One region of the Streptomyces sp. NBC_00414 genome, then DNA from elsewhere that is predicted to be linked to it. Evidence: riboswitches for the same ligand, from Rfam matches in the RefSeq annotation. Region 1 holds a riboswitch; the other holds the start of a gene.
What was found. Region 1 has a riboswitch for glycine ahead of gcvT (glycine cleavage system aminomethyltransferase GcvT). Riboswitches for the same ligand answer to the same signal wherever they lie in the genome.
Positions count from the first base shown of each region.

Region 2: linked by a shared signal. The riboswitch ahead of gcvP (aminomethyl-transferring glycine dehydrogenase) and the one ahead of gcvT (glycine cleavage system aminomethyltransferase GcvT) in region 1 are both predicted to bind glycine.

Region 1 covers NZ_CP107935.1:3,417,702-3,433,620, forward strand. The annotation lists gene OHS59_RS14505 (ABC transporter permease) at 1-5, opposite strand, end outside; gene OHS59_RS14510 (ABC transporter substrate-binding protein) at 123-1,910, opposite strand; gene OHS59_RS14515 (ABC transporter permease) at 1,972-2,985, opposite strand; gene OHS59_RS14520 (enhanced serine sensitivity protein SseB C-terminal domain-containing protein) at 3,367-4,158, opposite strand; gene OHS59_RS14525 (enhanced serine sensitivity protein SseB) at 4,425-5,210, opposite strand; gene OHS59_RS14530 (AAA family ATPase) at 5,261-5,947, opposite strand; glycine riboswitch at 6,141-6,256, shown strand; gene gcvT (glycine cleavage system aminomethyltransferase GcvT) at 6,420-7,547, shown strand; gene gcvH (glycine cleavage system protein GcvH) at 7,705-8,085, shown strand; gene glyA (serine hydroxymethyltransferase) at 8,099-9,361, shown strand; gene OHS59_RS14550 (L-serine ammonia-lyase) at 9,488-10,873, shown strand; gene OHS59_RS14555 (glycoside hydrolase family 25 protein) at 11,040-11,597, shown strand; gene OHS59_RS14560 (hypothetical protein) at 11,837-12,562, shown strand; gene OHS59_RS14565 (MOSC domain-containing protein) at 12,641-13,183, shown strand; gene OHS59_RS14570 (NADPH-dependent F420 reductase) at 13,200-13,907, opposite strand; gene OHS59_RS14575 (EF-hand domain-containing protein) at 14,010-14,222, opposite strand; gene OHS59_RS14580 (GNAT family N-acetyltransferase) at 14,428-15,099, shown strand; gene OHS59_RS14585 (ADP-ribosyltransferase) at 15,053-15,655, opposite strand.
Region 2 covers NZ_CP107935.1:8,457,145-8,473,063, forward strand. The annotation lists rRNA gene OHS59_RS36795 (23S ribosomal RNA) at 1-2,813, shown strand, start outside; rRNA gene rrf (5S ribosomal RNA) at 2,923-3,039, shown strand; gene OHS59_RS36805 (CDP-alcohol phosphatidyltransferase family protein) at 3,195-3,827, shown strand; gene OHS59_RS36810 (mannose-1-phosphate guanyltransferase) at 3,918-6,413, shown strand; gene OHS59_RS36815 (DUF881 domain-containing protein) at 6,506-7,408, shown strand; gene OHS59_RS36820 (small basic family protein) at 7,405-7,737, shown strand; gene OHS59_RS36825 (DUF881 domain-containing protein) at 7,743-8,609, shown strand; gene OHS59_RS36830 (FHA domain-containing protein) at 8,671-9,642, shown strand; gene ftsR (transcriptional regulator FtsR) at 9,686-10,420, shown strand; gene OHS59_RS36840 (bifunctional nuclease family protein) at 10,507-10,980, shown strand; gene OHS59_RS36845 (MerR family transcriptional regulator) at 11,195-11,827, shown strand; gene OHS59_RS36850 (DNA polymerase IV) at 11,944-13,386, shown strand; gene OHS59_RS36855 (PRC-barrel domain-containing protein) at 13,544-13,918, opposite strand; glycine riboswitch at 14,023-14,118, shown strand; gene gcvP (aminomethyl-transferring glycine dehydrogenase) at 14,304-15,919, shown strand, end outside.

The sequences.
Region 1 (15,919 bases):
AGCACTGCTCTCGGCCCGGCGGCGGGGCCGCGGGCCACCGGAGGTCGTCCGGTGGCCCGCGGGTCACGCCGCGCCGGCCTTCACCTGCCTTTCGTGCCGTATGGCGGGTGCGCCGGTCGGTGTTACTTCTTCAGGCCGAGGTTGACGAAGTCGTACTGACCGCTGTAGCCGTCGGTCGTGTAGACGTTCGCCAGTCGGTTGGAGCGCCAGTTGATGAACTTCTCGAAGACGAAGGGCAGGTAGTAACCGCCCTCCATGACCTTGTGGTTGATCTCCGTGGAGATCTCGGCCTTCTTCGTGCTGTCGAGCTCCTTGGTGTAGCTGTCAAAGAGTCCGTCGATCGTCTTGTCCTTGATCAGGGCGAAGTTGTTGTTGCCGCTCTCAAGGATGTAGTCGCCGCTCCACAGGGGCAGGCCGTAACCCTGGACGCTGGGGAAGTCCGGGCCCCAGCCCATGATGATGATGCCGTAGCCCTTCTTCTTCACGTTCGAGGGGCTACCGATGATGCCGGTGGTCTGGGCACCGTCGAACTGCTCGATGTCGACGGTGATGCCGACCTTCTTCAGCGACGCCTGGAGGGACTCGGCCGTGGCCACCTCGACCGGCTTGTTGTTACGCACCGCGATGGTGGTCTTGAAGCCGTTCGGCTTGCCGCAGGCCTTGAGCTCTTCCTTGGCCTTGGCGACGTTGCCGTTCTTGTTCGTCGTCGCCGACTCGTACGGGTCGTACTTCTGACCCTCGGAGCCCGGGACCGACGGCGGCAGCATGTTGGTACCGATGTCACCACCGGCGACCGGGCCGCCACGAGCGGTCTGGAGCGACTCGTGGTCGGCACCGTAGATCACGGCCTTGCGGCAGTGCTCGTTGTCGAACGGCTTGACGCTCTGCGGGAAGACCGCGTAGCGGATGTAGCCGGAGACCGGGTTGTCCAGGTTGGCCTTGTGCTGCTTCAGGGCGGTGGTGCGGCCCTGCGGGGAGAGACCGGTCTGGCCGATGTCAAGGTCGAAGTCGCCCTTGATCAGGCGCTGGTCCATGTCATTGGCGTTGGTGAAGAAGTCGACCGTGATCTTGTCCGGGTACGCCTTGCGGATCGGGTCCGAGGACTCTTTCCACTCGGTGTTGCGGACGAGCACGATGCCCTTGCTCGGCGTGTACGACTGGAACTTGTACGGGCCGGACGAGAAGGGCTTCAGGCCGTACTTGGACTTGGTGTCCTTGTCCTGGCGGACCGGGGACGCCGAGGTCAGCGCGAGCATCTCCTCGAAGTCCGAGTTCGCCTCGGGCAGCTTGAAGATGATCGTCTTGTCGTCGGGCGTCTCGATCGCCTTCAGGCCGAGCTTGTCCGCGGACTTGTCCTTGTACGGGCCCTTGTACTCCTTCTTCGGGTCCAGGACCTGCTGAAGGTAGATCGGACCGCCGGAGAGCACGTCCTGCGCCCACGCGCGCTCGATGCCGTACTTGACGTCCTTCGAGGTGATGGGCTTGCCATCCTCCCAGGTCGACCCGGCACGCAGCGTGTACGTGTAGGTCTTGCCGTCGTCCGAGACCTTCGCGGTGTCCTCGGCGAGGTCCGGCGTGACCTTGGCACCGTCGGCGCCCGGCTTGGTCGCGTTGGTGACCAGCTGGCGGCTGTAGTACCGGGAGAAGTTCCACATGAAGCCGTAGTAACCGCGGGTGGTGTCCCACGAGTCGGCATCCTGGGCGCCCGCGAACTTCAGCGTGCCGCCCTTCTTGGCGAGGGAGGCCTGGGCGACCTTGTTGTTCGCGGCGTCGAAGCCGGCCGCGCCGGTCTTCGAACCGCCCCCGTCGTCGTTGCCGCCGCCGCACGCCGCCGTGGACAGCAGTGCAGCGACCACGGCTGCGGCGGCCACGGCCTGCTTGCGCCGCCCTGTGGTGCGTTGGGTACTCACTCGGATCCTCCGATATGTAGCGGCCCGTCGACAGATGACGAGCCCTTGGGGGTACGGCAGTTCAGCGGGAACCCTTCGGGTCGAGCGCGTCACGCACGCCGTCGCCGAAGAGGTTGAAGGAGAGCACCGTGATGAAGATCGCCACACCCGGGATCACCATGTACATGGGATCCGACTCGTAGTAGTCGATCGCGGCGGAGAGCATCTGTCCCCACGACGCGGTGGGCGGCTTGACGCCCACGCCCAGGAAGCTGAGCGCCGCCTCGGTGAGGATGTTGGTCGGGATCATCATCGTCGTGTACACGATGATCGGAGCGACCAGGTTGGGCAGCAGCTCCTTGAACAGGATGTAGAACCGTCCGGCTCCGAGGCTGCGCGCGGCTTCGACGTACTCGCGTTCACGCAGCGAGAGCGTCTGGCCGCGCACCACACGGCCGACGTACGGCCAGCCGAAGAAGCCGATCACCAGGATCATCACGAACAGGCGCACGCCCGTGCCGGTCAGGCCCAGCATCTCGTTGGGCATGACCGAGACCAGCGCGATGATGAAGAGCAGCTGCGGGAAGGCCAGCAGGCCGTCCATCACGCGGCTGACGGCCGCGTCGACCCAGCCGCCGAAGTAGCCGGCGAGTACGCCGAGGATCGTGCCGAGCACCACGGCGACCAGGGCCGACAGGAAGCCGACCAGCAGGGAGATCCGGGCTCCGTAGACGATCCGGGCGAAGATGTCGCGGCCGCTGACGGGTTCGACACCGAAGAGGTGGTCCCCGCTGATGCCGCCGAAGGACCCGGTGGGGGTCGAGAAGAGCGGGTCGATCAGGTCCTCGTGGTGAGTCTCGGGGTCCTGTCCGACCAGGTTGGCGATCACTGGCGCGAACAGCGCGATCAGGATCAGCACGAGCACGACCATGCCGCCCGCCAGGGCCAGCTTGTCGCGCTTCAGGCGCTCCCAGGCGATGCGGCCGAGGGAACGCCCTTGTACCGCCTTCGCCTCGGCGGAGCCGGCAATGAGCGCCGCCTCGTCGGCCGCGCTCGGTGCGGCTTCGGCCGTCGGCTCGTGCAATGGTGCCGTCATCTGGCAGGGACCCCTCTCAACCGGCGGTAGCCGGCCCACGCTTGCCGCGGTAGCGGCGTGATCAGTCCTTCGTACATACAGAAGGTTTAAACCCCCTGGACCGGGAGTCTTCAACGCCTCGGTGATCTGAAGCCAGACTTGAAGGCGAATGGATGCGCAACCGTGATGCCGTCAGGAGGGTTCCGTTATCCGAACGCCGGGTAACGGGGGTCGGACACATGACACTTGGGGCGAAAGGGGCCCCGCAGCTCATTTACCCGCGTAGATCGGGACATTCCGCCCAGCGGCGGTACGGGTGTGAGAGCGGATGCTCCACTGGGTGGACTCCACCTGACGGACTGCGGCCACCCGGAGGGATGGACGCCGTCCGTCCAGATCATCTCAGTACGTGCCGGGGAACCCGTAACCGCCCGCCGCCGGCGCCTGGACGGGAGCCGCGTGCGCCTCCCGGTCGTAGAACGGCCGCGCGTTGGCGCGCAGCCACAGGGCCACCGGGTCGTACTCGTCCGACATCGCGACGGTCGACACCGGCAGACCGTCCGGCACCGCCCCGATCGACTGCTGCATCATCGCCCGCACCGAGTCCACGGCCGGTGGACTGGTGTCGTACACATCGAGCCCGATGGCGAGATACGGGGCTCCGAGCGCGGGCTGCACCCAGGCGCGGCGCAGCGAGCGGACGGCGGCGGTCCGGTGCGCGTTCTGCGTGAGCAGGGCGTAGAACTGCGGGATCTCGATGCCCGGCTCGGACAGCCGCAGCGGACCCGCGGGCTGCCGCTCCAGACCGGTGGCGATGCGCCGCAGGTCGAGCCAGGGGATGCCGACGCCGCCGCCCGGCGCGTGCGGATTCAGCCAGAGGCCGTAGTGGTCGGGGTAGAGGGTGCGGGCCACGTCGAGCCCGTCGACCACCTCGTACGAACGGTTCCAGCCGCTGGCCGAGAGCTCCTGGGCGGAGGTCACACAGGGCGCGTAGCCGAAGCCGTCGACCTCCATGTTCCCGTACTGGGCGTCGGGCGAGCCCGACTGGCCGTGCCAGAGCAGCATCCACACCTGACCGGACGGCGGGGTCGCGAGAGCGCGAAGGAGCGCCTCGTAGGCGTCGTAACGCCCGGGCGTCACTTGGCGCAGCATGTGCTCGACCTGCCCGGCCGCGGCCGTGCCCGACGCGCTCACCTTCTACCGCCCCTTCGCGACATCACTGACATACGGTTCCAATTCGACGAGGTGCCATGTTCACTTGAACATCGCACCACCCCGACCGAGCCATGAAACCAGCTTAAGCGGCGATCCCGACAGCACCGTTGCGCTCCGCCGGGTTTGGTGTTCTGAGCTCGGGACCGTGTGTGATGCGTCGTGCGCGGGTTGTGTGTGGCCGGCCGCGCCCCGCGGCGGAGCCGCACATCGAAACAGCCCCGCGCCCCTTTCGGGACGCGCCCACCTCAGAAAGCGTGGGTGTAGAAGGGCCGCACCCGGGCGCGGAGCCAGTCGCCCACCGGGTCCTGGGCCACGTCCAGGAAGACCAGGCTCACCGGGTGGGGCAGCGGGACCCGGCCGAGGGCGCGGCCCAGGGCGTCCAGCGGGAGCGTGCGCGCGTTCTCGTCCCAGTGGGTCGCCTCCACGCCGACGAACATCACCGTGTCGCCGCCCTCGATGCTCGCCAGACAGCGCCGGGCGCTCGCCACCACGCCGGTCGCGTCGAACTCCGCCGAGGCCGCGGCCAGGAAGTCCACCGGGTCGTCCTGCCAGTCGGGCTGGAACAGCCGGACCCGGCCGCCGCTCGCGGGCCCGTCCAGCTCGGTCCGGCCGGCCCGGCACAGCTCGGCGACGGCGAGCGGGGGAACCGGCATCCCCACCGTGCCGTCCGGGTTCAGCGCGATCCCGACCTGGGGCGGCAGACCGCGCGCGAACTCCACGGCGGGCGCCACGGTGTACGCCATGCGGTCGCCGACGACCTGGCGGAACTGCTGCTCCGAGGTGAAGACCGGCACGTACGCCTGCCCGCCCAGCTCGATCGTGGGCAGGTCGAGCGGGCCGCTGTGCGGGCCGCCCCCCTCGGGCAGCGGCACCCAGATGAAGCCGCGTCCGAGGGTCTCCACGACCCGGGCCCCCGTCGAGGGCGACGGAGGGAGTCCCAGGGACGCGGCGAGCACCTCCTCCAACTCGTTGCCGGGCCAACCCATGTGGGGGTGCGCCTGTGCCGGAATGTCCTGTGCCTGGAAGTCCATCTCCACCGCCTGCTCCAACCGCCGTGTGCGGTTGACGAGGTTAGTCGCCGTCAGTCGCCGAAATCGATGCGCCGCAGCACGTCCGCCGCGGCACGGTCGACGAGCACCGCGGAACCGCAGCCCTCCGGGAGGTCGCCCTTCTCCACGGACCGCAGCAGCCGGGCGACCGCGCCGCGGTGCCGGGCGAACGCGTACCGCGAGACGCCCCGGCCGCGCTCGCGCTGGCCGTCGAGCGCCGTCCCGGGATCGACGTCCAGCAGGAGCAGGTGCAGGGTGCCCCCGCGGCGCCGGGCGTCCCGGGCGAGCCAGCTGCGCACCCAGGCCTGCGTACCGCAGTCGTGCACGACGACGCCCTCCCCGGAGCGCAGGGCCCGGCGCAGGCCCGCGTAGTGCGCGGCGCGGACGAGGGGCCGGTAGACCGCGTACGGCAGGAAACGGGCGAGGCGCTCGTCCCAGCGGTCGCGGGTGTCCTGCGAGTCGATGCGGCGGCCGGTGACCGCCCGGCGCATCAGGGTCGACTTGCCGCTGCCCGGCAGGCCCGTGACCACCACCAGGTCGGCCCCTCCGAAGCGCAGACCGTGCGGGCTGTGTCCCGAGCGGGCCCGCAGATCGCGGACGACGGGCGTCACCATCGGGTCGCACGCCTCCCTGGCCGGTGCGGGTGGCTGCTTGGGCAGCGCGATGCCCGTGCCGGTCGCGTACGCCGTGGTCCTGTTCACCCTGATCGTCCTCCCCATGGGGTCGGCAGACCCATCTCCGTCGAGTGTAAAGAGAAGGTAATGCGCTGGTCCCCCCGTTTCTGTTCTTGTCCTGCCACAGCCCCGTCACAGATCACTGTGAACACCCCTGACCCCCGTCCGGTCACTGCTCGGCCCCCTCCCGGAGCCGGGGGCGTGCAATGATGTGCCCGCCAACTGCATACCGGCCGCTTGAATCCGCGCGGGAGAGTTCCGGGTACATGTACACGCAGGTGTACGAGTGCCCGGGCGCCGAAGGAGCAAGTCCCTCCCTTGAATCTCTCAGGCCCCCGTTACCGCGCGGACGAGGCACATCTGAAAAGCGGGCCGCCCCCTGACAGCCAGGGCGTCGGCCCCACCCAAGGTGCAAGTCAGTGACCCCCGTATTCACCGGTGGACACGGCGAACCTCTCAGGTTCCGATGACAGATGGGGAGGAACGACCTCGCCGTCATGCCTTGGGAGCCCCGCCGATGAGCAGCAACACCCCCGTTGAACCGCGCCGTACCGCGCTCGATGCCCTGCATCGCTCGCTGGGCGCGACGATGACCGACTTCGCCGGCTGGGACATGCCGCTGCGCTACGGATCCGAGCGCGACGAGCACCTCGCCGTCCGCACCCGGGCCGGTCTCTTCGATCTCTCGCACATGGGGGAGATCACGGTGAGCGGCCCGCAGGCCGCCGCGCTGCTGGACTTCGCGCTGGTCGGCAACATCGGGGGCGTGAAGACCGGCCGCGCCCGCTACACCATGATCTGCCGGGCCGACGGGGGCATCCTCGACGACCTGATCGTCTACCGCCTCGCCGACAGCGAGTACATGGTCGTGGCGAACGCCTCCAACGCCCAGGTGGTCCTGGACGCCGTCACCGAGCGCGCCGAGGGCTTCGACGCCGAGGTGCGCGACGACCGGGACGCGTACGCCCTGCTGGCCGTACAGGGGCCCGAGTCCTCCGGCATCCTGAAGTCCCTCACCGACGCCGACCTGGACGGCCTGAAGTACTACGCGGGCCTGCCCGGCACGGTCGCCGGCGTCCCCGCCCTGATCGCGCGCACCGGCTACACCGGCGAGGACGGCTTCGAGCTGTTCGTGGCCCCGGCCGACGCCGAGAAGCTGTGGCAGGCGCTGACCGACGCCGGAACCGCGGCCGGACTCGCCCCCTGTGGGCTCTCCTGCCGGGACACCCTGCGCCTGGAGGCGGGCATGCCGCTGTACGGGCACGAGCTGAGCACCTCGCTCACGCCGTTCGACGCCGGGCTCGGCCGGGTCGTGAAGTTCGAGAAGGAGGGCGACTTCGTGGGACGCGAGGCGCTCTCCGCGGCCGCCGCGCGTGCCCTGGAGAATCCCCCGCGGGTGCTCGTCGGCCTGGTCGCCGAGGGCCGCCGGGTCCCGCGCGCCGGGTACCCCGTGGTCGCCAACGGCAAGGTCGTCGGCGAGGTCACCTCCGGCGCGCCCTCGCCGACGCTCGGCAAGCCGATCGCGATGGCCTACGTCGACGCCGCGCACTCCGCGCCCGGCACCACCGGTGTCGGCGTGGACATCCGGGGCAGTCACGAGCCGTACGAGGTCGTGGCTCTGCCGTTCTACAAGCGTCAGAAGTAACACTGTCCGCACGCGTCAGAAGCATCATCGGTACCGGTCCGCGAGCACCGGACGTGAACCATGGTCCGCGACCGACACAAGTGACTCTGGGCACATCCACCCAGCTCACCAGCGTTCCCCCGCATCAGCACTCCCCGCGTACAGGAGAATTCAGGCCATGAGCAACCCCCAAGAGCTGCGCTACAGCAAGGAGCACGAGTGGCTGTCGGGCGCCGAGGACGGCGTCTCGACGGTCGGCATCACGGAGCACGCGGCCAACGCGCTCGGTGACGTGGTGTACGTCCAGCTCCCGGAGGTCGGTGCCGCGGTGACCGCGGGCGAGACCTGCGGCGAGCTGGAGTCGACCAAGTCGGTGAGCGACCTGTACTCGCCCGTCTCCGGTGAGATCACCGAGATCAACCAGGACGTCGTGGACGACCCCGCGCTGGTGAACACCGCTCCCTTCGAGGGCGGCTGGCTCTTCAAGGTACGGGTGGCGGACGAGCCGAAGGACCTGCTCTCCGCCGCCGAGTACACCGAATTCTCCGGCTCCGAATAAGGACTCCGCACCGATGTCGCTTCTGAACACGCCCCTGCACGAACTCGACCCGGACGTCGCCGCCGCCCTCGACGCCGAGCTGCACCGTCAGCAGTCCACCCTCGAGATGATCGCCTCGGAGAACTTCGCCCCGGTCGCGGTCATGGAGGCCCAGGGCTCGGTCCTCACCAACAAGTACGCCGAGGGCTACCCCGGCCGCCGCTACTACGGCGGCTGTGAGCACGTCGACGTCGCCGAGCAGATCGCCATCGACCGCGTCAAGGAGCTGTTCGGCGCCGAGTACGCCAACGTGCAGCCGCACTCGGGCGCCTCCGCCAACCAGGCCGCGCTCTTCGCGCTGGCCCAGCCCGGCGACACCATCCTCGGTCTGGACCTCGCCCACGGCGGCCACCTGACCCACGGGATGCGGCTGAACTTCTCCGGCAAGCAGTTCAATGTGGTCGCTTACCACGTGGACGACGCCGGCCTGGTCGACATGGCCGAGGTCGAGCGGCTCGCCAAGGAGCACCGCCCCAAGGTGATCATCGCGGGCTGGTCGGCGTACCCCCGGCAGCTGGACTTCGCCGAGTTCCGCCGGATCGCGGACGAGGTCGAGGCCTATCTGTGGGTCGACATGGCGCACTTCGCGGGCCTGGTCGCGGCGGGTCTCCACCCCAACCCGGTGGAGCACGCGGACGTGGTCACCTCCACCACGCACAAGACACTCGGCGGGCCCCGCGGCGGGATCATCCTCGCCAGGAAGGCCTTCGCGAAGAAGCTGAACTCGTCCGTCTTCCCGGGCTTCCAGGGCGGCCCCCTGGAGCACATGATCGCGGCCAAGGCCGTCTCCTTCAAGGTCGCCGCCACGGAGGAGTTCAAGGAGCGCCAGCAGCGCACGATCGAGGGCGCGCGGATCCTCGCCGAGCGGCTGACGGCGGCCGACGCCCGCGAGGCCGGGGTGAACGTGCTCTCCGGCGGCACGGACGTGCACCTGATCCTGGTCGACCTGCGCGAGTCCGAGCTGGACGGGCAGCAGGCCGAGGACCGGCTCCACGAGGTCGGCATCACGGTCAACCGCAACGCCGTCCCGAACGACCCCCGGCCGCCGATGGTGACGTCGGGCCTGCGGATCGGCACGCCCGCCCTCGCCACCCGCGGCTTCACGGCCGAGGACTTCACCGAGGTCGCGGACGTCATCGCCGAGACCCTCAAGCCGGTCTTCGACGCGGCGGCGCTCAAGGCCCGCGTGACCGCCCTGGCCGAAAAGCACCCGCTGTACCCCGGTCTGGGCAAGTAGTCCCGTTTCGCGGGGTACCGCGCACACTGGAAGGTGCGCGGTACCCCGTCAGACGCGTGCCGCACCCGGGCCACACCCCGCCCCACCCCTGCCGTACCCCGCTTCACCCCGCTTTGAGGAGTTCCCGTGGCCATCTCGGTCTTCGACCTGTTCTCGATCGGCATAGGCCCGTCCAGCTCCCACACGGTCGGCCCGATGCGCGCGGCGAGCATGTTCGCGCACCGCCTGCGCAACGAGGACCTGCTGGCCCCCGTGACCGCGGTCCGCGCAGAGCTGTACGGCTCGCTCGGCGCGACCGGGCACGGCCACGGGACCCCCAAGGCGGTACTGCTCGGCCTGGAGGGCGCCTCGCCCCGCACCGTGGACGTCGAGGGCGCCGACGCCCGCGTCGAGAAGATCAGATCCTCGGGCCGCCTCGACCTGCTCGGCGAGCACGAGATCGGCTTCTCCTTCGACGACGACCTGGTGCTGCACCGCCGCAAGACGCTGCCCTACCACGCGAACGGCATGACCCTGTGGGCGTACGACGCCTCGGGCGCCGAGGTGCTGTCGAAGACGTACTACTCGGTGGGCGGCGGCTTCGTCGTCGACGAGGACGCGGTGGGCGCGGACCGCATCAAGCTGGACGACACAGTCCTGAAATACCCCTTCCGTACGGGCGACGAGCTGCTGCGGCTGGCGAAGGAGACGGGCCTGTCCATCTCCGCGCTGATGCTGGAGAACGAGCGGGCCTGGCGCACCGAGGAGGAGATCCGCGAAGGGCTCCTCGCCATCTGGCGCGTGATGCAGGCGTGCGTGTCGCGCGGCATGTCCCGCGAGGGCATCCTGCCGGGCGGCCTGCGGGTCCGCCGCCGCGCGGCCATGTCGGCCCGCCAACTGCGCGCCGAGGGCGACCCGCTGGCCCACGCGATGGAGTGGATCACCCTGTACGCGATGGCCGTGAACGAGGAGAACGCGGCGGGCGGCCGCGTGGTGACAGCCCCCACGAACGGCGCCGCGGGCATCATCCCGTCGGTCCTGCACTACTACGTGAACTTCGTCGCCGGCGCCTCCGCCTCGGAGGCCGAGAAGGAGGACGGCGTCGTACGCTTCCTGCTCGCCGCGGGCGCCATCGGCATGCTCTTCAAGGAGAACGCCTCCATCTCGGGCGCCGAGGTCGGCTGCCAGGGCGAGGTCGGCTCGGCCTGCTCGATGGCGGCCGGCGCCCTCGCCGAGGTGCTCGGCGGCTCTCCCGAACAGGTCGAGAACGCCGCCGAGATCGGCATGGAGCACAACCTCGGCCTCACCTGCGACCCGGTCGGCGGCCTCGTCCAGATCCCCTGCATCGAGCGCAACGGCATGGCCGCGGTCAAGGCCGTGACGGCGGCGAAGATGGCCATGCGCGGCGACGGCTCCCACAAGGTGTCCCTCGACAAGGTCATCAAGACGATGAAGGAGACGGGCGCCGACATGTCCGTCAAGTACAAGGAGACGGCGCGGGGCGGGCTCGCGGTGAACATCATCGAGTGCTGAGCTCCGGGGCTCGTACGTCGGCGCATGCTCCGGCGTGACCTCCCGGGGGTCGGCGGGCGTGCGGGTAGGGCGGGCCAAGTGGGGTACGTCCAAAGGATGTTGGCCCCCCACAGGCCCCAGGAGGCACAGTCGTGCTTCCGGCCCCCACGCACCAAGGAGTTCGCACATGCTGCGCGGTATCGACGTAAGCGCCTACCAGTCGTCCTCGTACAGCACCGAAGGCCTGTCCTTCGTCTTCGTCAAGGCCACCGAAGGCCGCACGTACGTCAACCCGAAACTGAGCGCGCAGACCAAGCGGGCCAGGGACGCCGGTTGCGTGGTCGGTTTCTATCACTTCCTGTGGCCCGGCAACCTCACAGCGCAGGCCGAGTACTTCGTCAGCAAGGCCCCGGAGAAGGCCGGCGACATCCTCGCCGTGGACTGGGAGACGACGGGCGAGGGCACCCACGCCAGCAACGCCGAGAAGGACCGCTTCATCCGCAAGGTGCGGGAACTGCGGCCCAACAACCGGGTCATCTTGTACTGCAATCGGAATTACTGGCTCAATGTGGACACGACCTCGTACGCCGGTGACGGTCTCTGGATCGCCGACTACGTGACGGCGGGCAAGCCCCGCATCCAGGCCAAGTGGCGTTTCCACCAGCACACCGACGACCCGCTGGACAAGAACGTCGCCGATTTCTCCAGCAAGGCCGCCCTGCGCGAATGGGCCGAGAACGCCTGACGGGTGGACTCTCCTCGTGAACGGCGAGACTCTCGACAGAAGCCGCGCACCGAATGCCGACCGCGGCCCGCTTCGGGGCGGGAGTCGAACGGGGCGTTCACCAGGGGGCACATCCGATGCGACATGCGAAAGGACGGTATTGCGCCGCCGCCGTCATGGCATTGCTGATGATTTCCGGCCTGTCGGTGGATCAGGTGCCGCGATCGGCACCCGTGGCCGCTGTTCCTGGACTGGTCAGGGTGACTTCCGGACCGACTCCCGACAATTCGGAGGCGCGCAAGAGCAAGAGCGCGCAATGCCCCGCGGGCCACCGGGTGGTCGGCGGCGGTGGATGGGCCTTCGACCACGGTCACGGGATCGTGGCTCTGACCGGGGCGGAACCGGGGCGTGACCTCCTCCTGCAGCGCGACTACTTCCGCGCCACGGCCAGTGAGCCGAGTACCGGATTCAGTGCGGGCTGGTGGCTGGAGGCGTACGCGCTCTGCGCGCCCGCCGCCTCGCTGCCGGGCCATCAGCTGGTCTCCGCCATCTCCTCGGACATAGGTTTCGCGACCGCCCGCGTCAGGTGCCCGGCCGGAAAGCGGGTGATCGGCACCGGCGCTGCCGCTTTCCCCGATCACCATGTGGGCCTTCAGCTGTTCCGCTCGACCGGCTCGCGTGATGCCGCTGTCGCCACGGTCCGGGGCCGAGGGGATCATCCCGGGTCCATCCAGGTGCGCGTTCTCGGAATCTGCAGCACCGTTCCCGCGGTCACCGTGGCGACCGTACGGAACGTGGACAACGCCGTCGCCGAATGCCCGTCCGGAACGCGGGTGCACGGGCTGGGTGGCGGGGGCAGCCCCACCGATTCCGGCAATTCCTTCCTGCAGGAGGTGTACGCGCCGTCCCAGCTCGACCGGGCGAGCACCTCCATGACCGCGACGCCCGACGGCGGGATGGTGTCGCAGGCGATCTGCACCCGCTGAGAACCGGTGTACGAGCCCCGGCTTAGGCTCTGTCCTGCGGTTCGACGGCAACCGCGAGGACGAGGGGAGCTGCACAGCATGGGTGGGAGTGTCGCTGCGGTCAGCAGTAATGGGGCGTACTCGTTCACCAAGCCGAACCGGGAGAGCATCACGCTGCTCGCGGGGCTCGGGGTCGAGGGGGACGTGCATGCCGGGGTCACCGTCAAGCACCGGTTCCGGATGCGGAAGGATCCCTCGCAGCCGAATCTGCGGCAGGTGCATCTCATCCACGAGGAACTGTTCGACGAGGTCCGGGGAGCCGGGTTCGAGGTCGCGGCCGGGGAGCTCGGGGAGAACGTCACCACCCGGGGCATCGATCTGCTGGGGCTGCCGACCGGGACCCTGCTGCGCCTCGGCGACGAGGCCGTGGTGGAGGTCACCGGCCTGCGCAATCCCTGTGCGCAGATCGACACCTTCCAGAAGGGCCTCATGAGGCAGGTGGTGGGGCGGGACGAGGACGGGAAGGCCCGGTTCAGGTCCGGGATCATGAGCGTGGTCGTCACGGGCGGCCTGGTGCGGCCCGGCGACCCCGTCGAGGTCGAACTGCCTGCCGGGCCGCACCTGCCGCTGGAGATCGTCTGAGCGGTGGGCGAACGGGTTACGCGGTGAAGTCCGGCGTACGTTCCCGCGGCGCCTCGGCCAGCGCCTTCTTCACCGCCTCGACGCCTTCCCGCAGGCCGTAGACGGGGGTACCGGGCTGCTGGCGCCAGGAGTCGTCGAGGCCGCCCGCGTCCACGGTGTCGAAGCCGAGTTCGTCGATGAGGGCGCGTACGACCTGCTTGGCGGTGGCGTCGTCGGCCGCCACCGGCAGGGCGACGCGGTCCGGGGCACCGGCCGGGCGGGGACGGTCGAGGATGTCCTGGGCGTAGGTGCCGTTGAACGCCTTGACGACGGTGTGGCCGAGCTGCCGGGCCGTCCAGCGCGACTCCGTCAGACCCCCGTCCTCGATCTCGTCGATCCTGCCGTCCCGCTGCTTCGGGTAGTAGTTGCCGGTGTCGATGACGGTCACCCCGTCGGCCGCCTGGTCCAGCAGTCCGGACGGCAGGGCGGGGACCGCCTTCAGGGGGATCGTGACGACGACGATCTCGGCGCCCCTGGGGGCCTCCTCGACGGTGACGGGCGTGGCTCCGGTCTCCTCCGCCAGCGCGGTGAGCGTCTGCGGGCCGCGGGAGTTGGCGACGTACACGTCGTGCCCGAGTTCGGTGAGCCGCCGGGTGAGGTTGCCGCCGATGTTCCCTGCTCCGATGATGCCGATCTTCATGTTGGACTCGCCCTTCGAGGGGGTGGGGGACTCCTGGCGCGATATACCAACCGCGGGCCATACCGGGCTATTCCGATCCCCACTCGGATGGGCGAACACGACGAAAGGGCGCCCTCCGCGAACCGGTGGGCGCCCCTGCCGCTCAGGTCACCTGTTGACGTGGGCCCAGAACTCGTCGAACGAGAGCAGCTTGTCGCCGTTGAGGTCCTGGGCGCCGATGACGGCCTCGGCCACCGACTCGGTGACGTTCCAGTCCCCACCCTGGGCCAGGGCCTTCTTGAACTCGGCGGCGGTGATGTAGCCGTCCCCGTCCACGTCGATGCGCTCGAACGCCTTGCGTGCTTCCTCGATGTCCGCCACCGGACCCGCCCCTTCGTGGTGCTTCACTGACGAGGTCAGATTAACGTTCCGTCCCGGCACGCGACGCGGCGACCACCTACGCGAACTCCTCGGGGTGCGCGGGCAGCGGCCCGGTACCCCTCCGGAGGCCGGGCCTTCGAGTGGGTGCAGACTCAAGGAGTCGAGGAGTCGAGGCGTCAAGGCGTCGAAACGGAGGAGTGGGCGCGTGGCCGAGAGTTTGCGGGACATTCTCGACGCGGCGGCCCGGGACGACTTCCCGCCGGCGGACGGCTCCGTCACCGTGGTGCGTCAGCACTCCCACCGGGACGCCGGTGTCCTCGCCTTCACCGCGCACTCCGTCGTCTTCACGGACGAGGATCCCGACTGGGTGCACGCGACGCTGGAGCGGGTCGACTGCGACGCGCTGGCCGCGGCGATGAACCCCCGGTTCCTCGCGGCTCTCATGGACCGCACGGGGCGTACGAACGACACGATCGACCTGCTGGCCGTCGCCGCGCCCCTCCCGGGCGAACCCTCTCTCGCGCTGACGGAGGTCACGGACCGGGACCATCACCGGGTCGTACGGGCTCGCACGCACCGTGACGAGGTGCGCGTGTGGGCCGCCGACGGGGGTGTGCTCGTCCTGGGCCTCGGGGTCGCGGGGCGGCTTGAGGTGGCCGTCGAGGTGGACGAGGGCGTACGGCACCGGGGGCTCGGCCGTGAACTCGCGCGGGCGGCCCGGCAGTTGGCCGGCGGGGAGCCGGTCTGGGCCCAGCTCGCCCCGGGGAACGCCCGCAGTCTGCGGGCGTTCCTGGCGGCCGGTTACCGGCCCGTGGGTGCGGAGGCGCTGCTCAGTGCCAGGGCTCGTAGTGCGGGTTGCTCTCGCAGTCGCTCATGATCTCGGTCTTGGTCTTCTTGTCGACGGGGCAGACGCCGATGATGTACTGCCGCGCGATACCGCCCGGGAAGGCGACCTCGACCTGGTCGGCCCACTTGTGGGTGTCGCCGATGGTCTTGTTGACGTCCACGCCGCCCGGGGCGTCGATGTAGTAGTTGTAGCCGCTCTTCCACCACGTCTTGTAGAGGTCGTGGTCGTAGCTCGTGGAGACGTACGGGGAGGGCTGGTTGACCAGGACGTACTGCTCGATGTCGTACTGGCCGTTGACGACGTCCTTCGGGAGGAAGCCCTGCTCGAAGACGACCGCCGGGCCGCGGCCGTCGCTGCGGTAGAGCGTGCCGCAGCTTGTGCGCCAGGCGGGGGCGGGGGTGATGCGGTCCACGTCCACGCGGTGGTCGGCGGCGGCGTGGACGGGGTCCGCGTACTGGGGGCAGGCGGGGGCGGCGGCCGACTTCGTCGGGGTTTCGGTGGGGGGTGTCGCGGCGGAGGTGGTGATTACTGCCGTCAGGGTGAAGGCGAGGGCGGCGGCGTGGCGCTTCCAGCGGGTTGTGATCATGGGAGCACGATCTCGGCGTGTTGTGTTCCGCGGGCGGACCCTCACTCGTATGGCGGCGTGTCCGTCGACGGGGTTGCCGCGGGGATTCCCTCGCCCCCGCCGCCCCTGCCCTTCCCGTCACTGCATGGGGCTGCGCCCCTCGCCCCCGGTATCGCGCTGCGCGCTCGTCCTCAAACGCCGGACGGGCTGAATACGTTTTCAGCCCGTCCGGCGTTTGAGGACGAGGGGTTCGGGGGCAGCGCCCCCGAGTACGTGACGACGGGT
Region 2 (15,919 bases), 5.0 Mb from region 1:
TGCGGGGTTGTGGGATCTCTCTTTCACAGTCTGCCGGCTGTGAGACGAGTCAGAAACCGTTGGTGTAGGCGAAGGACATGCGAAAGGTCCGGCGTAGAGGGTAAGACCCCCGTAGTCGAAACATCAACGGCTCGTTTGAGAGACACCCAAGTAGCACGGGGCCCGAGAAATCCCGTGTGAATCTGGCGGGACCACCCGCTAAGCCTAAATATTCCCTGGTGACCGATAGCGGATAGTACCGTGAGGGAATGGTGAAAAGTACCGCGGGAGCGGAGTGAAATAGTACCTGAAACCGTGTGCCTACAAGCCGTGGGAGCGTCGCTGTATGTGCTTGCACATGCAGTCGTGACTGCGTGCCTTTTGAAGAATGAGCCTGCGAGTTTGCGGTGTGTTGCGAGGTTAACCCGTGTGGGGAAGCCGTAGCGAAAGCGAGTCCGAATAGGGCGATATAGTAGCGCGCTCAAGACCCGAAGCGGAGTGATCTAGCCATGGGCAGGTTGAAGCGGCTGTAAGAGGTCGTGGAGGACCGAACCCACCAGGGTTGAAAACCTGGGGGATGACCTGTGGTTAGGGGTGAAAGGCCAATCAAACTCCGTGATAGCTGGTTCTCCCCGAAATGCATTTAGGTGCAGCGTCGTGTGTTTCTTACCGGAGGTAGAGCACTGGATAGGCGATGGGCCCTACCGGGTTACTGACCTTAGCCAAACTCCGAATGCCGGTAAGTGAGAGCGCGGCAGTGAGACTGTGGGGGATAAGCTCCATGGTCGAGAGGGAAACAGCCCAGAGCATCGACTAAGGCCCCTAAGCGTACGCTAAGTGGGAAAGGATGTGGAGTCGCACAGACAACCAGGAGGTTGGCTTAGAAGCAGCCACCCTTGAAAGAGTGCGTAATAGCTCACTGGTCTAGTGATTCCGCGCCGACAATGTAGCGGGGCTCAAGCGTACCGCCGAAGTCGTGTCATTCATGCAATAGGGCCAACGCCTGTATGGATGGGTAGGGGAGCGTCGTGTGCCGGGTGAAGCCGCGCCGGAAGGCAGTGGTGGACGGTTCACGAGTGAGAATGCAGGCATGAGTAGCGATACACACGTGAGAAACGTGTGCGCCGATTGACTAAGGGTTCCTGGGTCAAGCTGATCTGCCCAGGGTAAGTCGGGACCTAAGGCGAGGCCGACAGGCGTAGTCGATGGATAACCGGTTGATATTCCGGTACCCGCTGTGAAGCGTCAAACATCGAACCAGGCGATGCTAAGTCCGTGAAGCCGTTCCGGACCCTTCGGGGAATGGAAAGTGGTGGAGCCGACGGACCAGACCTGTAGTAGGTGAGTGATGGGGTGACGCAGGAAGGTAGTCCAGCCCGGGCGGTGGTTGTCCCGGGGTAAGGGTGTAGCCCGTTATCTAGGTAAATCCGGATGACGTTAAGGGTGAGACCTGATGCCGAGCCGATTGTGGTGAAGTGGATGATCCTATGCTGTCGAGAAAAGCCTCTAGCGAGTTTCATGGCGGCCCGTACCCTAAACCGACTCAGGTGGTCAGGTAGAGAATACCGAGGCGTTCGGGTGAACTATGGTTAAGGAACTCGGCAAAATGCCCCCGTAACTTCGGGAGAAGGGGGCCATTCTTGGTGATCCGATTTACTCGGTGAGCTGGGGATGGCCGCAGAGACCAGCGAGAAGCGACTGTTTACTAAAAACACAGGTCCGTGCGAAGCCGTAAGGCGATGTATACGGACTGACGCCTGCCCGGTGCTGGAACGTTAAGGGGACCGGTTAGTGCACCTTCGGGTGTGCGAGGCTGAGAACTTAAGCGCCAGTAAACGGCGGTGGTAACTATAACCATCCTAAGGTAGCGAAATTCCTTGTCGGGTAAGTTCCGACCTGCACGAATGGCGTAACGACTTCTCGACTGTCTCAACCATAGGCCCGGTGAAATTGCACTACGAGTAAAGATGCTCGTTTCGCGCAGCAGGACGGAAAGACCCCGGGACCTTTACTATAGTTTGATATTGGTGTTCGGTTCGGCTTGTGTAGGATAGCTGGGAGACTGTGAAGCATTGGCGCCAGCCAGTGTGGAGTCGTCGTTGAAATACCAGTCTGGTCGTGCTGGATGTCTAACCTGGGTCCGTGATCCGGATCAGGGACAGTGTCTGATGGGTAGTTTAACTGGGGCGGTTGCCTCCTAAAGAGTAACGGAGGCGCCCAAAGGTTCCCTCAGCCTGGTTGGCAATCAGGTGTTGAGTGTAAGTGCACAAGGGAGCTTGACTGTGAGACCGACGGGTCGAGCAGGGACGAAAGTCGGGACTAGTGATCCGGCGGTGGCTTGTGGAAGCGCCGTCGCTCAACGGATAAAAGGTACCCCGGGGATAACAGGCTGATCTTCCCCAAGAGTCCATATCGACGGGATGGTTTGGCACCTCGATGTCGGCTCGTCGCATCCTGGGGCTGGAGTCGGTCCCAAGGGTTGGGCTGTTCGCCCATTAAAGCGGTACGCGAGCTGGGTTTAGAACGTCGTGAGACAGTTCGGTCCCTATCCGCTGTGCGCGTAGGAATATTGAGAAGGGCTGTCCCTAGTACGAGAGGACCGGGACGGACGAACCTCTGGTGTGCCAGTTGTCCTGCCAAGGGCATGGCTGGTTGGCTACGTTCGGGAGGGATAACCGCTGAAAGCATCTAAGCGGGAAGCCTGCTTCGAGATGAGTATTCCCACCAACTAGATTGGTTAAGGCTCCCAGTAGACGACTGGGTTGATAGGCCGGATGTGGAAGCCCTGTAAGGGGTGGAGCTGACCGGTACTAATAGGCCGAGGGCTTGTCCTCAGTTGCTCGCGTCCACTGTGTTGGTTCTGAAACCACGAACAACCCCGCACTCCCTTGTTTGGTCACGGGGGGTGTGGTGCGGTTGATTTGAATCAGAGTTTCAAAGTGTTTCGGTGGTCATAGCGTGAGGGAAACGCCCGGTTACATTCCGAACCCGGAAGCTAAGCCTTACAGCGCCGATGGTACTGCAGGGGGGACCCTGTGGGAGAGTAGGACGCCGCCGAACTTCTTTTAGAGCTCCGGCTCCCTGGATTATCAATCCAGGGAGCCGGAGCTTTTTTTGTTTTCAGAGAGGCCGCCGAACCCCCTCCGCGCTGCGGGCAGATGCCTGAGGGTAAGGTCAGGGGGCAACGTTGGCACGTTCCCACAGGAGGCCCCCGGGTGGAGGTCCAGGAGACCCGCGTCCAGACAGACCGGGTCCTCACCATCCCGAACATCCTCAGCATGGCGCGTCTCGCGGGCGTACCGCTCTTTCTGTGGCTGATCCTCAGGCCGGAGTTCGGCGGCCCCAACAGCGACGGCTGGGCACTTCTGGTGCTCATGTTGAGCGGTATCAGCGACTATCTGGACGGCAAGCTCGCCCGGCGGTGGAACCAGATCAGCAGCCTCGGCCGGCTGCTGGACCCCGCGGCCGACCGGCTCTACATTCTGACGACCCTGCTCGGGCTCACCTGGCGCGAGATTCTGCCGCTGTGGCTGACAGCCGTCCTCCTGGCGCGCGAGCTGGTTCTGCTCGTGATGGTGGGCATCCTCAGGCGGCACGGCTATCCGCCGCCCCAGGTGAACTTCCTCGGGAAGGCTGCAACGTTCAACTTGATGTACGCGTTCCCGTTGTTGCTGCTCAGTGACGGAAGTGGATGGCTTGCGTCACTCGCTGCTATTTTCGGATGGGCGTTCGCAGGATGGGGTACAACTCTGTATTGGTGGGCAGGGATCCTCTACGTGGTTCAGGTCCGCCGCCTTGTTCGTGCGGACAACCATGGCCGACTGAGCTCGCCCAATGGGCGGCCGTAGAGGTCTCTGGATGGCCCGCAACGAGAATGTGCGGGACAATCTGACGGGTGAAGTCGGCTAGACCGTCTCTTCAAGGAGGACGCTTCCGACATGAAGGCCGTCGTGATGGCCGGAGGCGAAGGCACACGCCTTCGCCCCATGACCTCAAGCATGCCCAAGCCGCTCCTGCCTGTGGCCAATCGCCCGATCATGGAGCACGTGCTACGGCTGCTCAAGCGGCATGGGCTCAACGAAACCGTCGTCACTGTCCAGTTCCTGGCCTCGCTGGTCAAGAACTACTTCGGTGACGGTGAAGAGCTCGGTATGGAGCTCACCTATGCCAACGAGGAGAAGCCACTCGGTACTGCCGGCAGTGTCAAGAACGCCGAGGAGGCACTGAAGGACGATACGTTCCTCGTGATCTCAGGCGATGCTCTGACCGACTTCGACCTCACCGATCTCATCAACTTCCACAAGGAAAAGGGTGGGCTGGTCACGGTCTGTTTGACCCGCGTTCCCAATCCTCTGGAATTCGGCATCACCATTGTCGATGACGAGGGCAAGGTCGAGCGCTTTCTTGAGAAGCCGACCTGGGGCCAGGTCTTCTCGGACACGGTGAATACGGGCATCTATGTAATGGAGCCCGAAGTCTTCGACTACGTCGAGGCCGATGTCTCCGTCGACTGGTCGGGCGATGTCTTCCCTCAGCTCATGAAGGAGGGCAAGCCGATCTACGGCTATGTCGCCGAGGGCTACTGGGAGGACGTCGGCACGCACGAGAGTTATGTGAAGGCACAGGCCGATGTCCTTGAGGGCAAGGTCGACGTCGAGCTGGACGGCTTCGAGATATCGCCCGGAGTCTGGGTCGCCGAAGGCGCCGAGGTCCACCCCGACGCGGTGCTGCGGGGCCCGCTCTACATCGGGGACTACGCCAAGGTCGAGGCCGACGTCGAAATCCGTGAGCACACCGTGGTGGGCTCCAACGTCGTCGTGAAAACCGGGGCGTTCCTGCACAAGGCCGTACTGCACGACAACGTGTACATCGGTCAGCACAGCAATCTGCGTGGCTGTGTCATCGGCAAGAACACCGACATCATGCGCGCGGCGCGTATCGAGGACGGCGCCGTCATCGGGGACGAGTGCCTCGTCGGCGAGGAATCGATCGTCCAGGGCAATGTGCGGGTATATCCGTTCAAGACGATCGAGGCCGGCGCCTTCGTCAATACGTCGGTCATCTGGGAGTCCCGGGGCCAGGCGCATCTCTTCGGAGCCCGTGGGGTGTCCGGGATCCTCAACGTGGAGATCACGCCCGAGCTCGCGGTGCGCCTGGCGGGGGCGTACGCGACGACCCTCAAGAAGGGTTCCACCGTCACGACGGCCCGTGACCACTCCAGGGGCGCCCGCGCGCTCAAGAGGGCCGTCATCTCGGCTCTGCAGGCCAGCGCCATGGACGTACGGGACCTGGAGAACGTGCCGCTCCCGGTGGCGCGGCAGCAGACCGCGCGGGGCAGCGCGGGCGGGATCATGATCCGTACGACGCCCGGAGTTCCCGACTCGGTCGACATCATGTTCTTCGACGGAAACGGCGCGGACCTGTCGCAGGGCAGCCAGCGCAAGCTCGACCGGGTGTTCGCGCGGCAGGAGTACCGGCGTGCGTTCCCCGGTGAGATCGGCGATCTGCATTTCCCGGCCAGCGTGTTCGACTCGTACACCGGCTCCCTGCTCAGGAACATCGACACGACCGGGATCGCCGACTCCGGGCTGAAGGTGGTCGTGGACGCGTCCAACGGCAGTGCCGGACTGGTGCTGCCGAGCCTGTTGGGCAAGCTCGGGGTCGACGCGCTGACCATCAACCCGGGGCTCGACGAGTCGCGCCCCACGGAGACGGCGGACACCCGCCGGTCCGGGATGGTCCGGCTCGGCGAGATCGTGGCTTCCGCCCGGGCCGCGTTCGGAGTGCGGTTCGACCCGGTGGGCGAGCGGCTGTCGCTCGTCGACGAGAAGGGCCGGATCATCGAGGACGACCGGGCGCTGCTGGTCATGCTCGATCTGGTGGCGGCCGAACGGCGCAGCGGACGTGTGGCGTTGCCGGTGACCACCACGAGGATCGCCGAGCAGGTGGCGGCGTACCACGGGACGCAGGTCGACTGGACGATGACGTCCCCGGACGATCTGACGCGCGTCGGGCGCGAGGAGTCGACGATCTTCGGAGGCGACGGGCGCGGTGGGTTCATCGTGCCGGAGTTCAGCAGTGTCTTCGACGGCACGGCGGCCTTCGTCCGGCTCATCGGTCTGGTGGCACGGACGCAGCTCACGCTCAGTCAGATCGACGCGCGCATTCCGCGGGCTCACGTCCTCAAGCGCGATCTCGCGACTCCCTGGGCGGTCAAGGGCCTGGTGATGCGGCGCGTCGTGGAAGCGGCCGGTGACCGGTTCGTGGACACGACCGACGGTGTGCGTGTCGTGGAGACCGACGGACGCTGGGTGATGGTTCTGCCCGATCCGGCGGAGGCGGTCACCCATCTGTGGGCCGAGGGGCCCGACGACGCGTCGGCGCAGGCACTGCTCGACGAGTGGTCGTCGGTGGTGGACAGCGCAGGTCGCTGAGCAGTACCCGCGCGTGCCGGACGGTTCCCTCAAAGGGGCCCGTCCGGCACGTCGGTGGGGCCGTTCGGAGCTACAGGTCGCGACGTGCGACGATGTGCGGCATGCCGCAGCAGCCCCCCGTTCGGAGCACCCCCACGCGCCCCTCGCGCCCGGACGCGTCCATGTCGCTGCTCACCAACGTCATGGACCACAGTCTCGACGAGGGGTATGCCGAGGCCGCTGCCCGGCGGAAGGCCGAAGGTACGGGCGGGATGCCCAAGACGCTGCCGGCGAAGCTCGGTCTGGCGGCCGGTCTGGTGCTCGCGGCACTTCTGGTGACAGTGGGCGCGGCGCAGGCGCGGATAGCGGCCCCGGTCGTCGCCAAGGAGCGCGAGGAACTCATCGACCGCATCGACAGCGAGACGTCGGCGGCCGAGGACCTTGAGGACGCCATCGACGAGCTCCGCGACGACGTGGGCGCCCGGCAGCGCGAGGCATTGAAGAAGCACGGCGGTGACCAGGGCGAGCTGTTGGGCATCCTGTCCGGTGCGCTCGAAGTGCACGGGCCCGGTGTGAAACTCGTCGTGGACGACGCGAAGGAAGCCGACCACGCCGGTGACGGGGACGCGCGTGAGACATCGGGCTTCTCGGACACCGGACGCGTACGCGACCGCGACATGCAGCGTGTCGTCAACGGGCTCTGGGAGTCGGGCGCCGAGGCCGTCACGATCAACGGACAGCGGTTGACCGCCCTGTCCGCGATCAGGGCCGCGGGTGACGCGATACTGGTCGACAACAAGCCGTTGGTGCCGCCGTACACGGTGTTGGCCGTGGGGGACGGGGACCGGCTGAGCACCAAGTTCCAGAACAGCGGGGACGGGCAGTATCTGCACGCTCTGCAGGAGAACTTCGGGATCAGGACCAGTATTTCCGCCGAGGACGAGGTCCGGCTGCCCGCAGCACCGAGTGTGATCGTACGAACAGCAGAACCGAGCACAGAGAAAGGCACATCGTGATCGCCGTACTGGGCCTCGTCGTGGGAGTCGTGGCTGGATTGTTGGTCCGGCCCGAGGTGCCGGCGATGGTCGAGCCCTATCTTCCGATCGCCGTCGTCGCGGCGCTCGACGCCGTGTTCGGAGGTCTGCGGGCGATGCTCGACGGCATCTTCGACGACAAGGTCTTCGTGGTGTCGTTCCTGTCCAACGTGGTGGTGGCCGCGCTGATCGTCTTCCTGGGCGACAAGTTGGGCGTGGGCGCGCAGTTGTCCACGGGCGTCGTGGTCGTCCTGGGCATTCGCATCTTCTCCAACGCCGCGGCGATCCGCCGGCACGTCTTCCGGGCGTGACGGCGATGAGCAGCAAGGACGAGACGCCGGGGACCCCCGAGAACCCGCTGCGCGAGGAACTGCCCGAAGAAGTGGCGGCAAAGGCTCCGGAGAACGCGGCGGAGCCCCGGCCGCCCCAGGCCGAGCCGGAGCCGAGCGGGCCCGCCGCCCCTACCGGCCGTCAGCGGCTCGTGATGGGCCTGTGGCCGCCGCGGGTGTCCCGTGCGCAACTCATCGTCGCGCTTCTGCTGTTCGGCCTCGGCTTCGGCCTGGCCGTCCAGGTGGCCTCCAACAGCGACGACGACGGCGCCCTGCGCGGCGCACGTCAGGAGGACCTCGTACGCATCCTCGATGAACTCGATGACCGTACACAGCGTCTGGAAGAGGAGAAGCAGGGGCTGGAGGATCAGCGCACCGAACTGGAGAACAGCTCGGACCAGGCCGAGGAGGCCCGCAAGCAGACGGTCGAGAAGGAGAAGCAACTCGGCATTCTGGCGGGCACCGTGGCGGCGCAGGGCCCCGGCATCACACTGACGATCGACGACGGGAAGGGGACGGTCGAGGCCGACATGCTGCTCGACGCGGTCCAGGAGCTCCGGGCGGCCGGCGCGGAGGCGATCCAGGTCAATGGTGTACGGATCGTCGCGGGCACCTATCTGACGGATGAGAGCGGGGGAGTCGCCGTGGACGGGAACAAGATCAGCTCCCCGTATCGTTTCAAGGTCATCGGCAAGCCTCAGGACCTCGAACCGGCGCTCAACATCCCTGGCGGAGTGGTGCAGACTTTGGAGAAGGAGCAGGCCACTGTCACGGTGGAACGCTCGGACAAGATCGTCGTGGACGCCTTGCGACCGGCGAAGCGGCCTGACTACGCTCGGTCGTCCTCCCAATGAGCCGGGGGCGCTTGGAGGCAGCTGCTCCAGGGCATGAGGTTGCGGGGGGTCGGCGCACCGAATGGGTGGTGCGTGGTGGAAACTGTCTGGTGGATACGGACGTTGTGAGGGTGTCCGGCTCGACCGGTGTGTGCAATCAGGGTTCGTCCTGCCCCACGGGCGGGTCTGTTTCGGTCAAGGGGAATCGCCCGTGAAGTTGTTTGCGAAGTTGTTCGGCAAGAGCGCACGAGAGGGCAGCGACAACGCCACTGCCCGGCACCGTGCACCGCGGCCCTCGGACGCCGAGGGACAGGGAGACCGCCCGTTGTTCCGGGACGAGGTCGGTGGGCCGGGCGGTGACATTTCCGGTGGTCAGGGCGCGCCGTCTGTTGACCCTGCCCAGTCGGGGCGCATAGGTTTCGGAGATCCGTCAACCTCAGGTGCGGGTGGAGGTTTCGGCTCCGACCCGTACGCGTCCAATACCCCGGCGGGGCAGCCGCGGCAGGAGGATCCGTCCATGTCGGCCCTGGTGTGTACGAGGTGCGGTAACCGCAACGCGGAAGCGAGCCGCTTCTGCTCGAACTGTGGTGCGCCGTTGCGGGCCGGGGCGACCCCGGAGCGCCCGTCGGAGACCACTTCGACGATCTCCATCTCCGGCCTTGAGGCCTACGACGCCGAGGCCACCGGCCAGACGCAGATGCCGATGCTGTCTCCCGAGGCGCAGGCCGCCGTCGACGCCCTGCCGCTCGGCTCGGCGCTCCTGGTGGTGCGGCGGGGGCCCAACTCGGGCAGCCGCTTCCTGCTGGACGGCGATCTGACCACGGCCGGCCGTCATCCGCAGAGCGACATCTTCCTGGACGACGTGACCGTGTCGCGCCGCCATGTGGAGTTCCGCCGTGAGCCCGACGGTTCGTTCACGGTGGCGGACGTCGGCAGCCTCAACGGCACGTACGTCAACCGGGAGCGGATCGACCGGGTTCCCCTGTCGAACGGTGACGAGGTGCAGATCGGCAAGTACCGGCTGGTCTTCTACGCGAGCCAGCGGGGCATCTGACCCTCCCCCAGACTTTGTCCGGGGAGACCCCCAGGGAAGGTCCATGCTTCGAACACCGAGCGGCGGTGCCGGACACGGCGCCGCCGCCACGGACCACGGGCTGATGAGCATCGGCACGGTGCTGAACGTGCTGCGTGACGAGTTCCCCGAGGTCACTGTCTCCAAGATCCGGTTCCTGGAGTCCGAGGGCCTCATCGAGCCGCAGCGGACCCCGTCCGGGTACCGCAAGTTCAGCGCCGGCGACATAGAGCGTCTCGGGCACGTCCTGAGGATGCAGCGGGACCACTATCTGCCGCTGAAGGTCATCCGGGAACACCTGGACGCCATGGGACGCGGAGAGGCTGTCCCGCTGCCCTCCGTGGGGCGTCAGCGCGACGGTGAGGCACCGAGCGATCCGGAGGAGCCCACCGTGGCCCGGATCGGACGGGACGAGTTGCTGGCCGCCGCCGAGATCGGTGAGCAGGAGCTCGACGAGTGGGAGTCGTACGGACTCATCACCCCGGTGCTGGACGGGGTGTACGACGCCGAGGCGGTGACCGTCGCCGGACTGGTCCTGGAACTCGGGCGGTTCGGGATCGAGCCACGGCATCTGCGCGCCGTGAAGGCCGCAGCCGACCGCGAGGCGGGGCTGGTGGATCAGGTCGTGGCACCCCTGCGGCTCCATCGCAACCCGCAGACCAGGGCACACGCACAAGCGCGCACCAAGGAGCTGGCGGGACTCGCGGTGAAGCTGCACGCCGCCCTGGTCCAGTCGGCCCTCGGGGTGCGGCTGCCCTGACCCGGCGGCCCGCGCGGAACGTGGGATAGGGCACCCATTCCGTGCTCGACTACCCAAAGGTGCCGGGCACGGCCTAGGGTTGCTGTGTGAACGAGCTCGACGTCGTAGGTGTCCGGGTCGAAATGCCCTCCAACCAACCGATCGTGCTCCTGCGTGAAGTGGGAGGCGACCGTTACCTCCCCATCTGGATCGGGCCGGGGGAGGCGACGGCGATCGCCTTCGCGCAGCAGGGCATGGCCCCCGCGCGACCGCTGACCCACGACCTGTTCAAGGACGTGCTGGAGGCCGTCGGCCAGGAGCTGACCGAAGTGCGCATCACCGACCTGCGGGAGGGTGTCTTCTACGCGGAGCTGGTGTTCGCCAGCGGAGTCGAGGTCAGCGCGCGGCCGTCCGACGCCATAGCGCTGGCGCTGCGCACCGGGACGCCCATCTACGGCAGCGACGGCGTCCTGGACGACGCCGGCATCGCGATCCCGGACGAGCAGGAGGACGAGGTGGAGAAGTTCCGCGAGTTCCTCGACCAGATCTCGCCCGAGGACTTCGGGACCAACAGCCAGTGACGGCGTGAGAAGCCGGTCGGTGACCCTCCGGGGCCGTCGCACGACGGGCCGTGCGGCGGTCGTCCCGAGAGCATTCGGCTAGCCTTTCCCCGCGATGGGGTACGGGAAACCACTCTCAGGGTGATTATCACCCGGCGTGCCGAGTGTGGCGATCGTTGACGAGCCCCTGGTGACTGCCTACCGTCGAGAAGGCAGTTCAAGGACGGAGGTCGGCGTGAGAAGCAGCGGCGACGGTACGGCTGGGGGTGCTCCCGGACGCGGTCTGGGGGACAGCGGCCCGTACCCGCTTCACAGCAGCGCGGCCGATCACGTACAGCGGCCGACGGTGGTGCCGGGGGACGACGAGGTGGCGTCCGAGGAGATCGGTTATCGCGGGCCCACGGCCTGCGCGGCCGCGGGGATCACCTATCGGCAGTTGGACTACTGGGCGCGGACCGGGCTGGTCGAGCCCAGCGTGCGGCCCGCCTACGGGTCGGGGACACAGCGGCTCTACAGCTTCCGGGACGTGGTCGTCCTGAAGATCGTCAAGCGGTTCCTCGACACGGGGGTCTCGCTGCAGAACATCCGCACCACGGTCCAGCACCTCAAGGAGCGGGGATCCTGCGACCTGGAGCGGATGACGCTGATGAGCGACGGCGCGACGGTCTACGAATGCTCCTCGCCCGACGAGGTCCACGCCCTTCTCCAGGGCGGTCAGGGCATCTTCGGCATCGCCGTGGGCGTGGTGTGGCGGGACGTGGAGAGCGCGCTCTCACAGCTGCACGGGGAGCGTGTCGACACGGGTGAGACGCTCGTCGGGGCCAACCCCACGGACGAGCTGGCTCGGCGGCGCAACCGGGCGGTCTGAGCCGGCCGTGGAGGTCCCCCGCGGCCCGGTGGTCAGGCCGGTCGGCGTGCGGTCCCGCACCGTCTCGCGGGCGGTGTGCAGGGGCATTGTCAGTGGCGTAGGGCAGCATCGGACATGTGAGAACCGCGCCCACGATCCTGCATCTCGACATGGATGCCTTCTTCGCCTCGGCGGAGCAGGCGTCCAAGCCGAGCCTGCGCGGTAAGGCGGTCATCGTGGGGGGCCTCGGACCGCGGGGCGTGGTCTCCACCTGTTCGTACGAGGCGCGGGTCTTCGGGGTGCATTCGGCGATGCCCATGGCGCAGGCCCGCCGCCTGGCACCGAACGCCGCCTACCTCGTACCGCGCTTCGGGCTCTACCGGCAGATCAGCGAGCAGGTGATGGGGCTCCTGCGGGAGCTGTCGCCGCTGGTGGAGCCGCTGAGCCTGGACGAGGCGTTCGTGGATCTGGAGGCCGGGGAGACGGCCTGGGACGAGCGGTCCGCGCTGCTGGCCGGGAGGAAGCTGCGCGCCGACATCCGGGCCGTCACGGGGCTCACCGGATCCGTGGGTCTCGCGGCCTGCAAGATGCTCGCGAAGATCGCCTCCGAGCAGGCCAAGCCCGACGGGCTCGTGCTGATAGAGCCGGGCACCGAGCGGGCCCTGCTCGCGCCCATGTCGGTGCGCATCCTGCCGGGCGTGGGGCCCGCCACGGGGGACCATCTGCGGCGGGGCGGGATCAGCACGGTCGGGGAGATCGCCGAGGCGGGCGAGGACGAGCTCGTACGGCTGCTGGGGAAGGCCCACGGCCTCGCCCTGTACGCCATGGCGCTGGCCCGCGACGAGCGGCCCGTGGTGGCCGAGCGGGACACCAAGTCGGTGTCCGTCGAGGACACGTACGACGTGGACATCCATGACCGGGTGCGGGTGCGGATGGAGGTGCAGCGGCTTGCGGACCGGTGTGTCCAGCGGTTGCGGGGGGCGCATCTGTCGGGGCGGACCATCGTGCTGAAGGTGCGGCGGTACGACTTCTCGACGCTGACGCGGTCGGAGACGTTGCGGGGGCCCACGGACGACCCCTCGGTGGTGCGGGAGGCTGCCGCGCGGCTGCTGGAGGCGGTGGACACCACGGGGGGTGTGCGGTTGTTGGGGGTCGGGGTTTCGGGGCTTGCCGACTACACGCAGGAGGATCTGTTCGCGCAGGCCCAGGCGCAGCAGGCCCTGGAGCGGGCTGCTGAGGATGCCGCTGTCGTTGTCGACGAGGGGGCGGAGCGGGGTGGGGCGGAGGCGGTCGAGGAGGTTGCTGGGGAGGCGGTCGGGCCGGCGGCGGGGCGGGTGCCCGAGGTGCCGGAGCCTGCGGCGGAGCGGCAGTGGCGGGCGGGGCACGATGTTCGGCATGCCGAGTTCGGGCATGGGTGGGTGCAGGGGAGTGGGCTGGGGAGGGTCACCGTGCGGTTCGAGACGCCGGATTCCTTGCCGGGGCGGGTGAAGACGTTTCGTATCGATGATCCTGGGTTGGAGGTGGCTGAGCCGTTGCCTCTGGTTGCGCGGGTGCCTTCGGCGATGGATGCGGAGGGGTAGGGGTGGGGGTGCGTTTGTGGGTGCGGGGCCGTTGTGGCTGGTTGCGCAGTTCCCCGCGCCCCTAAAAGATTGCGCCGTTCCCCGCGCCCCTGGAGGGCGAGAGGATTGCGCCGATCGCCGCGTCCCCAAAGGGCCGCGGCCCCAGGTGGGGCGGGTGTCAGGTGGGGTCTTCTGTGGTTGCCAGGTGGCCGAAGTCGTGGTCCGGGAAGGGGGGTGGTGGGGCCAGGTCCAGGCCGTAGTGGTGGTAGAGCTGCAGTTCTTGTTCGGGGGAGAGGTGGCGGCCCACTCCGAAGTCGGGGGCGTCCTTGATCAGGGAGCGTTCGAAGGGGATGTGCAGGGAGTCGTCGACCACCTTGCTGGGCTCCAGGGGGACGAAGGCGTCCCGGCTGAACAGGCCGGTGCGTATGGCCGCCCACTCCGGCGCACCGGTCGCGTCGTCGAGGTAGACCTCGTCGACGGTGCCGATCTTCGTGCCGTTGCGGTCGAACGCCTTGCGGCCTATCAGGTTGCGCGGATCGATGTCGGTCTGCACGGTCCCTCCAGCTGCTCGCAACTCATCCGTAAGCACTACGAAAGAGCACTTTGAGGAGGGCGGCCACTTGAGGGAACCCCGCTGGTAGGCTGGGCGACGGCTGCTGACCCCGTGCGGGAGAGTCCTCCAGGCTTCATCGGAGGCGCCGAAGGAGCAAATCCTCCCCGGAATCTCTCAGGCACACGTACCGCATGGACGAGGTCACTCTGGAAAGCAGAGCGGTGTTCGAGTGTTCGACGGGCCTCCGCTCTCACCGACGGTGAAAGCCGGCGCGCCTTCACGGCGAGCCGGTGAAGCTCTCAGGTTGAGATGACAGAGGGGGAGGCCGTTCGGGCACCCACATCGTGGTGCCCCTCGAAGGTCGTCAGACCAGGAGGCCTCCGTAATGACCGCCCAACGTATTCCGCTCTCCGAGCTCGAACAGGGAATCCCCTTCGAGCAGCGTCACATCGGGCCCGACTCCGCGGCCCGCGCCAAGATGCTCGCGCAGGTGGGGTACGGCTCGCTCGACGAGCTGACGGCCACCGCGGTGCCGGATGTGATCAAGAACGCCGACGCGCTGGAACTGCCGGGTGCGCGTACCGAGGCCGAGGTGCTGGCCGAGCTGCGCTCCCTGGCGGATCGCAACCAGGTGCTGGACTCCATGATCGGGCTCGGTTACTACGGGACGTTCACGCCGCCCGTCATTCTGCGCAACGTCATGGAGAGCCCGGCCTGGTACACGGCGTACACGCCCTATCAGCCCGAGATCTCGCAGGGGCGGCTGGAAGCCCTGCTGAACTTCCAGACCGTGGTCGCCGACCTGACCGGACTGCCGACCTCCGGCGCCTCGCTGCTCGACGAGGGCACGGCCGCCGCCGAGGCCATGGCGCTGTCGCGGCGCATGGGGAAGAACAAGAAGGGCCTCTTCCTCATCGACGCGGACACCATGCCGCAGACCATCGCCGTGATCCAGACCCGTGCCGAGCCCACCGGCGTCGAGGTCGTCGTCGCCGACCTGAGCGACGGCATCCCCGCCGAGCTGGCCGAGCGCGAGATCAACGGCGTACTCCTCCAGTACCCCGGCGCCTCCGGTGCCGTGCGGGACCTCAAGCCCGTCGTCGACCGGGCGCACGAGCTGGGCGCGGTCGTCACCGTCGCCGCCGACCTGCTCGCCCTGACGCTCCTCACCTCGCCCGGTGAGCTGGGCGCCGACATCGCCGTCGGTACGACCCAGCGCTTCGGTGTGCCGATGGGCTTCGGCGGGCCGCACGCCGGATACATGGCGGTGCGCGAGAAGTTCGCGCGCAGCCTGCCCGGCCGGCTCGTCGGCGTCTCGGTCGACGTGGACGGCAACAAGGCGTACCGCCTCGCCCTGCAGACGCGGGAGCAGCACATCCGCCGCGAGAAGGCGACCAGCAACATCTGCACGGCTCAGGTGCTGCTCGCCGTGATGGCCGGGATGTACGCCGTCTACCACGGCCCCGAGGGACTGAAGGGCATCGCTCAGCGCACCCACCGCTACGCCACGATCCTCGCCGCGGGTCTGAGGGCGGGCGGTGTCGAGGTCGTCCACGAGGCGTACTTCGACACCCTCACCGTGCGGGTGCCGGGCCGGGCCGCCGAGACGCTCGCCGCCGCCCGCCAGGGCGGGGTCAACCTCCACCTCGTCGACGCGGACCACCTGTCCCTCTCCTGCGACGAGACGACCACGCGGGCCCAGCTGGGCGTCGTCTGGTCGGCGTTCGGAGTCGACGGCGATGTGACGGCACTGGACGGGACCGCGCAGGACACGCTGCCGGAGCCGCTGCTGCGCACCGACGAGTACCTCGCGCACCCGGTCTTCCACCAGTACCGCTCGGAGACGGCGATGCTGCGCTACCTGCGCCGCCTCGCCGACCGTGACTACGCGCTCGACCGGGGCATGATCCCGCTCGGCTCGTGCACCATGAAGCTCAACGCGACCACCGAGATGGAGCCGGTCACCTGGCCCGAGTTCGGGCAGCTGCACCCCTTCGCGCC